Regions from separate parts of the Paenibacillus sp. FSL E2-0201 genome, predicted to be linked through region 2. Evidence: riboswitches for the same ligand, from Rfam matches in the RefSeq annotation. Region 2 holds a riboswitch; the other holds the start of a gene.
The links. Region 2 has a riboswitch for cyclic di-AMP ahead of NSU15_RS25930 (alpha/beta hydrolase). Riboswitches for the same ligand answer to the same signal wherever they lie in the genome.
Positions count from the first base shown of each region.

Region 1: another riboswitch for cyclic di-AMP. It lies ahead of NSU15_RS00190 (3D domain-containing protein); the one in region 2 lies ahead of NSU15_RS25930 (alpha/beta hydrolase).

Region 1 is NZ_CP150154.1:40,046-45,103, forward strand. Features, by position in the region: gene NSU15_RS00180 (HD domain-containing protein) at 1-1,017, shown strand, start outside; gene NSU15_RS00185 (TatD family hydrolase) at 1,167-1,937, shown strand; cyclic di-AMP (ydaO/yuaA leader) riboswitch at 2,135-2,364, shown strand; gene NSU15_RS00190 (3D domain-containing protein) at 2,646-3,809, shown strand; gene rnmV (ribonuclease M5) at 3,987-4,538, shown strand; gene rsmA (16S rRNA (adenine(1518)-N(6)/adenine(1519)-N(6))-dimethyltransferase RsmA) at 4,535-5,058, shown strand, end outside.
Region 2 is NZ_CP150154.1:5,770,438-5,775,495, reverse strand. Features, by position in the region: gene NSU15_RS25950 (glycoside hydrolase family 43 protein) at 1-303, shown strand, start outside; gene NSU15_RS25945 (endo-1,4-beta-xylanase) at 346-1,365, shown strand; gene NSU15_RS25940 (Nif3-like dinuclear metal center hexameric protein) at 1,473-2,267, shown strand; gene NSU15_RS25935 (hypothetical protein) at 2,352-2,525, shown strand; cyclic di-AMP (ydaO/yuaA leader) riboswitch at 2,747-2,933, shown strand; gene NSU15_RS25930 (alpha/beta hydrolase) at 3,040-3,849, shown strand; gene selD (selenide, water dikinase SelD) at 4,222-5,058, shown strand, end outside.

The sequences.
Region 1 (5,058 bases), 1.1 Mb from region 2:
CTGCTAACCTTGTGTGCGGCTTTGCTTCATGATCTGGGGCATGGTCCATTTTCCCATTCTATAGAAGAAGCTTTTGAAATGAACCATGAGGATTGGACTTGTCGTATTATTCTGGAGGACACAGAAATAACTGAAATCTTGCGTGATGTGGAGGAGGATTTTCCTCGTAAAGTAGCTTCAGTGATCTCCAAAACTTATGAGCATGAAATCGTTGTTAATCTGGTTTCCAGTCCGCTAGATGCTGATCGCATGGATTATTTGCTACGTGATGCGTACTATACAGGTGTAAACTATGGAACGATCGATATTGATCGGATTTTGAGAATGCTGCGTCCTTATAATGGTCGGGTTGTGGTAAAAGAATCGGGAATGCATGCGATTGAGGATTATTTAATGTCGCGTTATCAAATGTACTGGCAAGTATATTTTCATCCGGTGACACGCAGCTCTGAGATTATTTTGCGACAAATTTTCCGTAGAGCTAAGGAGCTTTTCCAAGAGGGGTACCATTTTAGTTTTATGATTAATCCGCTGGAGGATTTGTTCCGTGGAGAGGTGACAGTGAAGCAATATTTAATGTTAGATGAGGCGCTGGTTCAGACGGCTTTTATGCAGTGGACGCTTGAAAAAGATGAGCTATTAAGCGACTTGTGCACCCGTTTTATTCATCGTAAACTGTATAAATATGTTGAGATGGAGAATCTTGATACAGATATGATTACTGAAATTCGCAGCAGTTTTGCGGCAGCGGGACTTCACCCGGAATATGACTTGGAGATTGATTTTCCGACAGATTTGCCCTATGATGTGTTCCGTCCGGGAGAAGCCTTTGACAATAAGCAAATCTTGCTGCTTGATCGACATGATCAGCTGAGGGAAATTTCAGAGGTGTCGGATATTGTACGCTCTATTAGCGGCATTCATCGTGGCAGGTATCATCTGTATTTTCCTCAAGATAAGTTGAGACAAGCGCTTACAAGATTGCCATCTTCAATAGCAGAGATTTTTGCAAAATAATACAAGAAAATATGGGATTTTTGACAAGAAGAAACGATGTTTTCGTCTTTTCAAATCAATAACTGCTTCCCGTAGAAATAGACGATACAATAGATGGCGTGAAATTCACACTGTCTTATGTTAAAAAACAACAAGGAGTGACGGCAAAAATGTTTCTGTTTGACACACATACGCATCTGGATGCACCTCAATTCGACGAGGATCGCGAAGAAGTTATCGCTCGTGCTGTAGAGGCTGGCGTTAGTAAGATGATTAATATCGGATTTAATCGGGAGACGATTCCCTCTACGATGAAGCTGGCAGAATCTTATGATTATATTTATGCTGCAGTGGGCTGGCATCCGCAGGATGCGATAGATATGAAAGAAGGAGACCTCGATTGGATCGCTTCTTTGTGCAGTCATAAAAAAGTGGTGGCTATTGGGGAAATTGGACTGGATTATTACTGGGATACCTCTCCCAAGGATGTGCAACATGAGGTTTTTCGCAAGCAAATCGGACTAGCCCGTGAACTAAAGATGCCGATTTGTATTCATGACCGTGATGCCCATGAAGATGTTGTACGGATTTTGCGGGAGGAAAAGGCAAATGAGGTTGGAGGCGTAATGCACTCATTCTCAGGAAGCTGGGAAACGGCAAAAATGTGCTTGAATCTTGGTTTTCATTTATCGTTTGGAGGACCCATTACGTTCAAAAATGCACGAGTGCCAAAAGAAGTGCTTGCGCAGACCCCGTTAGACCGATTATTGATCGAAACGGATGCTCCATATTTGACTCCTCATCCCTTCCGCGGGAAGCGAAATGAGAGTGCTCATGTGAAGTTGGTAGCAGAGGCGGCAGCTGAAATTAAAGGGCTAACATGGGAAGAATTGGCTAAAATAACGTATGCGAACGCACTGGAACGATTTGGGATTGAGTGAAAACGGGAGTAAAATAGGCGAAAAATAGAGAATGGCCGATATATTAAACTTTTTTAATATAAAAACGGCTGAATATTACAATATTTTAACCAAATTTTTGCTTAAACGTGGTTGAATCGTCCTTTACAACATGCATCAAAACAGGATATCATCTTTTCAGTGATGTGGGCTGTGTTATAGTGACAGCCACTGATTCATGGATCGTCTCGCTGAGTCTCCGTATGGAGAACGGGGGAACCAATATTGACCTGTCGCATGCCTGTATTTTGAATACGGCTTCGACGTGCCACAGGACAGTATTTGATTTCTTCACGTGGTCTTTGGGGTGAATTTAAGGGCAACCGCCATGAGCGGGTGACCTGAAATAGGGCGTCTCTCTTTCGTCCGAACCCGACAGCTAACCCCGTAAGCGCAAGTAAGAGAGGCAACCTCGTGCACAAGCATTCTCTATTCTGAATTTGGAGAAGCCACGAAAGAGTCCTCAATTGAACTCTTTTTAGGCTTTTTTATTTTTGAATAAATAGAATGTTGCCCACATACTGTTATATAACAGGGGTGGGAGTAGCTGTGCCGAGCAGGCGATCCATGAGCAGGAGACGCTAAGTTATTAAGTGCGTGTCCTGTGACAATCTCAAATAGTTTCGTCAAAGGAATTCAGTCCTCATGATATACAATTGACGACGGGGCTATGTAAGGAGGATGGAGAGAATGGGCGTATTCCAACCAGAAGTATCCCATGATTCGCAGTCATCCAGCAGGTCTTTCGCACTACGGTGGGAGCAAGTAAATACTCGCGTACTTTTACTTGCAGGCGTGATTTCAGTCGCTATCGCGCTACTTATTCTGCTGTACGTACACGGTCAAAGTAACAAACAATTATTTTTAGTAATAGACGGGCAGACACAGACGCTTGAAACGCGAGAAGCGCTTCTTGGTGATGTGCTGGAGAAAGAGCAAATTTCGCTGCAGCCGCATGATGAACTATCTTTAGGTCTGAGTGATGAAATAAAAGACGGTGACCGTGTCGTTATCAATCGTGCGCAGAAAATTAGCCTTATTGCGGACGGAGCAACAAAAACGTTATATACAACCGAGGATACAATCGGTAAAGCAATTGACAAAATGGGCATCACCCTAGAAGGTCATGATAAGATTTTCCCTTCGTTAGACACCGCCATTTCTGCCAACATGGAGATTAAGATTGTTCGCATCAACAAACAGACTGTACAGCGGACAACTAACTTACCCTTCAGAGTCATCAAGACAGCAGACCCCTCCCTTACTGTGGGAACAGTTAGAGTGGCACAGGCAGGCAAACCAGGCGTCATGATTCAGCATATTGAAAAGATCTACCAAGACGGAGAACTGGCCTCTATGCGCATGATTGGTAAGGAAGTACAAACGGTAACGAAAGATAAAGTTATTGCCGTTGGTACCAAACCACTTCCTAAGCCGGCTGTAGCTAAGACTACAACAACTTCCAAATCAAACACTACTTCCAAAACGGCTAAGGTTAGCGCCAAGACTAATAACGTCACAAGCAAGGCTGGCGTAGACTTTGAGTACAAGAAGATGATTAAGAACGTCTCCATGACAGCTTATTCATCAGAAGAGCCAGGTATAGGTACCAAAACTGCCTCCGGAACACGCGTAACGGAAGGTCGTACAATTGCAGTAGACCCGAATGTAATCCCTATTGGCTGGTGGGTATATATTGAGGGGCTTGGATTCCGCCGAGCTGAAGATACTGGCGGTGCCATTAAAGGCAATAAAGTAGATGTCTATTACGATTCACTGAGCCATGTGCGTAATTTCGGTCGTAAATCACGTACCGTTTATGTGATTGGACCTGTGAAGCCGGAGTTAAATTAGTTCGGAAGCTTTTGCAAATTATTCTTTGATAAGCTATAGTGATGATAACCGTTAAGGAACGCCAGATGATCATTTCGTTGATCGCAGAGCAACCGCTCATCACTTATAAATTCTTTAACCAAAAGAAGAGGAGCGAAACCTCTTCTTTTTTGCTTTTTTTGGAAGGAGTCAATAGATATGATTAAGGAATTAATTGTCGTTGAAGGTAAGAGTGATACCGTCGCTGTTAAACGCGCTGTAGAAGCAGATACGATCGAAACAGGGGGCTCGGCGGTAGACCGGACCGTAATTGCGAAGATCGCGCTTGCTATGGAGCGTAGAGGGGTGATTATTCTTACAGATCCGGATCACGCGGGTGAACGAATTCGTAAGATTGTGTCCGCAAAGGTGCCGGGCTGCAAGCATGCTTTCATTCCGGAGAAGGACGCAACCCGTAAGGGAGATATCGGTGTGGAGAACGCCTCTCCAGAGGCGATTCGTCATGCGCTACGAAACGTACATACCTCTTTTGAAGGAGCACCTGCAATAATTGGAATTGACGATCTAATGGCCGCTGGAATGCTTGTACACCCTCGGGCAGCTGAAAGACGTATGGCACTTGGTAATTTGCTTGGAATCGGATATTGTAATGGCAAGCAGCTGTACAAGCGGCTGGCGATGTTTGGAATTACGCGGGAGGAATTTGCCGGAGCTCTCGCCCAAATTGATCAGGGGGGCATTACTTCATGAGTGGTAGAGAGGAAATTTCAACTCCAAAACGGACAAAAGAGATTATTCAACGTTATGGATTTAAGTTCAAGAAGAGCTTAGGACAGAATTTTTTGATTGATCAAAATATATTGGACAAGATTGTAGACGCTGCTGGGCTAGATAGCGACTCAGGGGCTCTAGAGATCGGTCCTGGGATTGGAGCACTTACGGAGCGTTTGGCGCTAACAGCCGGTGCGGTAACCGCTGTGGAGATCGACCGTAGGTTGATCCCTATTTTAAGGGACGTGCTTTCCCCTTACCCGCATGTTAAGGTTCGTAATGATGATGTTCTGAATGTAAACCTGCAGGAGCTGTTCAAGGAAGACTTTTCATCCGTGAACAAGGTAAGCGTAGTTGCCAATTTGCCGTATTATGTGACTACACCGATCCTGATGAAGCTGCTCGAAGAGAAGCTTCCGCTTGATAACATCGTTGTAATGATTCAGAAAGAGGTTGCGGAGCGTATGGCTGCTTCTCCGGGAGGGAAGGAATACGGAAG
Region 2 (5,058 bases):
CATAGAGTGATTACAGCTTATTTAACTGTTGATGGAACAACACATGTGGCTGCAGAGATTCCAACCATTGCTGGGTGTTTATATCTGAAAATTCGGGCGGAGCTAACGGAATACACTTTACTTTATTCTTTGGATGGTCAGGAATGGATCGAGCTATCTAGGGCTCTAGCCTATCCATTATCCCCTCAAGCTGTCAAAGGAAACGGATTTACCGGTGTTCTTGTTGGCTTATATGCGACAGGACATGGCAAAGTGGCGGGGGTTCCTGCTTACTTTGATTGGTTCGACTATCGATCATCATGAGTAGAATGCTAAATATGTACGCTTTTGTAGGGAGGGAAATTGATGAGACAAGCTAGCGATTACTCAGAGCCTGCACTAAAGACAGTGTTCTCGGAGGATTTCAAAATTGGCGCAGCGGTCAACCCATTTACGATACAATCACAGGAGCACTTGCTTGCTTATCATTTCAACAGTATAACTGCTGAGAATGAGATGAAATTTGAAAGTCTACATCCACTTGAGGATATTTATAACTTTAGGGCAGCAGACCAGCTAGTTGCCTTCGCCCGAAAACATAAGATGGCGATGCGCGGACATACCTTGGTCTGGCACAATCAGACTACGGATTGGTTGTTTGAGGATAAGAACGGAGGACCTGTAAGCAGAGAGATTTTGCTTGCACGAGTCAAATCACATATTCAAACCGTTGTAGGACGTTATAAGGAAGATATTTATGCTTGGGATGTTGTGAATGAAGTTATTGCCGATGAAGGAGAAGAGCTTCTTCGCCATTCGAAGTGGCTCGACATTGTTGGCCCGGATTTTATAGCTAAAGCGTTTGAATTCGCCCATGAAGCTGATCCTAAGGCATTATTATTCTACAATGACTATAATGAATCCCATCCCTTAAAGCGTGACAAAATCTATGAACTGGTGAAGTCGCTATTGGATCAAGAGGTGCCGATCCATGGCGTCGGATTGCAGGCACACTGGAATCTATACGATCCGAATCTTGATGATATTCGTGCTGCGATTGAGAAATATGCCTCGTTAGGACTGCAGCTTCAATTGACTGAGCTGGATGTATCCATGTTCCGTTTTGAAGACAAACGAATGGACTTAAAGACAGTACCTGCTGATCTGCTCGAACTTCAAGCAGATCGATATGAAGCGATGTTCGCACTGCTGAGAGAATACCGCGACGTGATTAGTTCAGTCACGTTCTGGGGAGCAGCGGATGACTATACCTGGCTAGATGATTTCCCTGTTCGTGGCCGGAAGAACTGGCCCTTCTTATTCGATGAAGAGCATCATCCGAAGCCAGCCTTTCACCGTATTATCGGCTCTGCCCCAAAATTATAGAGCGGGTAAGCTGCTCAAGTAGTAAATAACCCGTCCTTATATTGAATAAGGGCGGGTTTTTTATTTGCTTGTAGATCAGAAGAATGAAACTCAAAGGGAGGGTTACGGTGAATATTACGATAAGAACAATACTGGAAGATTTAAGGGGAACTGAGGAACAGATAGATGGGACTGTAGATACACTTAGGCCAGGAAATCCAAAAACGGTGGTTACAGGGATAGTTACAGCATTTTGCGCTACGCAATATGTTGTGGAACGAGCAATGGCTCTGAACGCCAATTTGCTGATCACACATGAAGGTGTGTATTACAGTCACCATGAGACGAGTGAGTGGTTAGAGGATGACGCTGTTTATCGCACGAAACTGAGTTTGATCAAACGTTCTGAAATGGCTATTTTTCGTTATCATGATTATTGGCATCGTTATAAACCGGATGGGATCATGGTGGGCTTGCTGCGAGAGCTTGAGTGGTCAGCTTATGTGGATGAGCAGCAACCCGCTACTACAATCCTAACGATTCCTGCGATGACAGTAAGTGAAGCGGCTCAGTACATAAAAAGAAAACTAGGAATCCCCTATGTACGTGTTGCCGGTGACCTATCCCAGGTATGCAGACATGTGGGGATATCAGTGGGTTACAGAGGAGGCGGGACAATGGCTATCCCTCTTTTTAATCAGCACAATCTTGATTTACTGATTGCTGGCGAAGGGCCAGAATGGGAAACTCCGGAATATGTGAGGGATGCAGTACATCAAGGTAGATCGAATGCGCTGATTATGTTAGGTCATGCGGAGAGTGAAGCCCCGGGAATGAAATATTTAGCTGAAGTTTTGGCAGAAAAATATCCAATGATTCCTACTTATTTTATTGCAGAACAACCGATCTATCAGCTGCTTTAATCCTTATAAATCGAAATGAAGAATAAATTTGCATATTATGGAGAAAATGATTGGAAACCAGGTCACTGAGAAAGGAGTGTTTCAATGGAAATTCCTTTGGAGGCTGATGAAGTGTTAAGTCGTATCAAAAAGCTTCAAACTGACGGAAGCTCGATCAGCAAAAAACAAGTGAAGCAAAGCGATCCTGATCTTATGAGAAGTGCGCTGTTCTTTTTTCCGAGCTGGGAGCATGCATTGAAAAACGCCGATCTGTTGTAGCCGAATGATTGTATAAAGAAGCCGAGTGGTTCAGGGATTGATCTCTGATGACCGCTCGACTTTTTCTTAATAAACCGAGTAAACAAGAGCAATAGAAAGAGAAAACGAAGAGTATGCTCAATATGAAATGAAAAGCATGGCTTTCATCATTATTTTGCCCAGGGCTCAACTTTACAAGAAACCTTACACGGAGTATGATTCATCACATAACTGACAATTACATAAGAAGTCCGCTTAATTTCCGTTAAGGAAAGCGGGGGAACCAACAACTGGAAATCGATATGACAGTCGGTACTAGTTATGGGGTGAATCCTGTTACAGATGCTTAATAGTGCATCCATACAGGTAGGGCAACTCTCACTGCCCGAATCCGACAGCTAACCTCGTAAGCGTATGGAGAGAGGATGAATGGCGTATTTGATGATGAATAGCCACAGAGAATCCCTCTGTGGTTTTTTGCTGCGTTTATAAGCACATATAGATATAGAACTTACCTGTGAAAGAGGTGTTAATTTTGCCTATTGCTAAACTGAATGGAACTTCGCTCTATTACGAAATCATTGGAACAGGGACTCCGGTTGTGTTTATCCATGGACATGGATTAACACATAGCATGTTTAAACCACAATTAGAGTATTTTTCTGATAAATATAAAGTGATTCTGTGCGATTTACGGGGGAATGGCAAATCAGGTGAATTGCTGCAGGCTCCAAACGAGATTATTGAAACGCAATGCCTAGATATAATTATGCTATTGAATGATTTGGGCATTCGTGAGGCGGTTTTTGTCGGGAGCGCCTATGGGGGGCTCGTCGTTCAACATATTGCGAAACAATACCCGGAACGGGTAAAGGCGATTGTTGTCGCGGATAGCTTTTGTAGAAGTCATGCATCAACAATAGTAGGTAAAATTCAGCTTATGGCTGCATATTGTAGTTGGTTAATGTATTACGCTCCTAGCGAGCTTGTACTGCCTTCGATTCGTATGATGTATCGCGAACGCTGGAACCTGGCCTATAACGAGATTAGAAGAGGACTTCTCGACAAACGTCCACGGGAATTGTATCGTCAAAGGCTGGCTACGAGTCATGTAGATTACACTAGATGCTTAAAGTCTTTTAAACGTCCCGCGTTATGTATAGTCGGTGACTTTAGTGAATTTGGTGTCAACTGTATGAAGGATATGGTGTCTCAGCTGCCGCATGCTCAGTTAGCGATCATTCCTAACGCATTAGATCCTAGTAATCTGTGTCAGCCGGAGAAATTTAATGCTATTCTTCAGCGTTTTTTGGAGAAACATCAGGATGCTCAGCAGATCAGTTAATCCTAGTAGAGAAAGCACCTTAGATTGCAAAAACCTCTTCAGAGTTTTAATGATCGGCTAACGTTTAAGCAAGAAATGAGGGCGTTCCATAGCTGGGAGTATGAACTGGCTGTGGGACGTTCTTTTGTATAGTATTATAGGGAAAACCTCCCTAAAGTACAGAGTATCGAACTAAAGGCTGGCTCAAAGTAGCGAAATCTACGAATGAGCCAGCCTTTAGCATACTATTAATCGAAAGAATACCACCCGTAGCACCTTCTCAAAGAACAGAATAATGAAATCCAATCGGTAGCTTTGCATTTTGTACATTGCTGTCTACTGATGTAAGATTAAAGGTATTCGATATTAACTATCTAAAGGAGCTGAGTCATGATGTCTCAAGCCGAAACTATAAAATTGACTTCATTATCTTCAAAAGGAGGCTGCGGCTGCAAAATCGGTCCCGCCGATCTCATGCAGGTTATTCGCAGTCTGCCACCAACCGTTCCTAACCCGGATCTACTTGTAGGTTTGGATACTAGTGATGATGCAGGCGTGTATCGTTTAAGCGATGAACTCGCGTTAGTGCAAACTGTTGATTTTTTCACACCGATCGTGGACGACCCTTATTCCTTTGGGCAAATTGCAGCAGCCAATGCGTTAAGTGACATTTATGCTATGGGTGGTAAGCCGCTTACAGTGCTTAATATTGTTGCATTTCCTATCTCTGTTCTGGATAAAAGCATTCTCGGTGACATTTTGCGCGGTGCAGCGGACAAGGTGCAGGAAGCAGGAGCGACGCTTGTAGGTGGACATTCTATCGACGATAAAGAGCCTAAATTCGGATTGGCTGTTACGGGGCTGGTGCACCCGGACAAAGTAAGAACGAATGCAGGCGCGCAGGTGGGGGATAAGCTGATACTAACAAAACCTATCGGTGTGGGCATCTTAACAACTTCTATTAAAAAGGATCAACTATCACCAGAAGAAACCACACGCCTCACCACAGTGATGTCTACATTGAATAAAAAAGCGGCTGAAATCATGGAGCCGTATGATGTGCACGCTTGTACGGATGTTACTGGATTTGGGCTGTTGGGACATGCCTCGGAAATGGCTAAAGGAAGTAACCACGGACTGATTATTCGTCAAGGCGATGTACCGATGCTGCCAAGAGTAAGAGAGCTGGCGGAGCAGGGATTTGTTCCAGGCGGAACTAAGAATAACTTT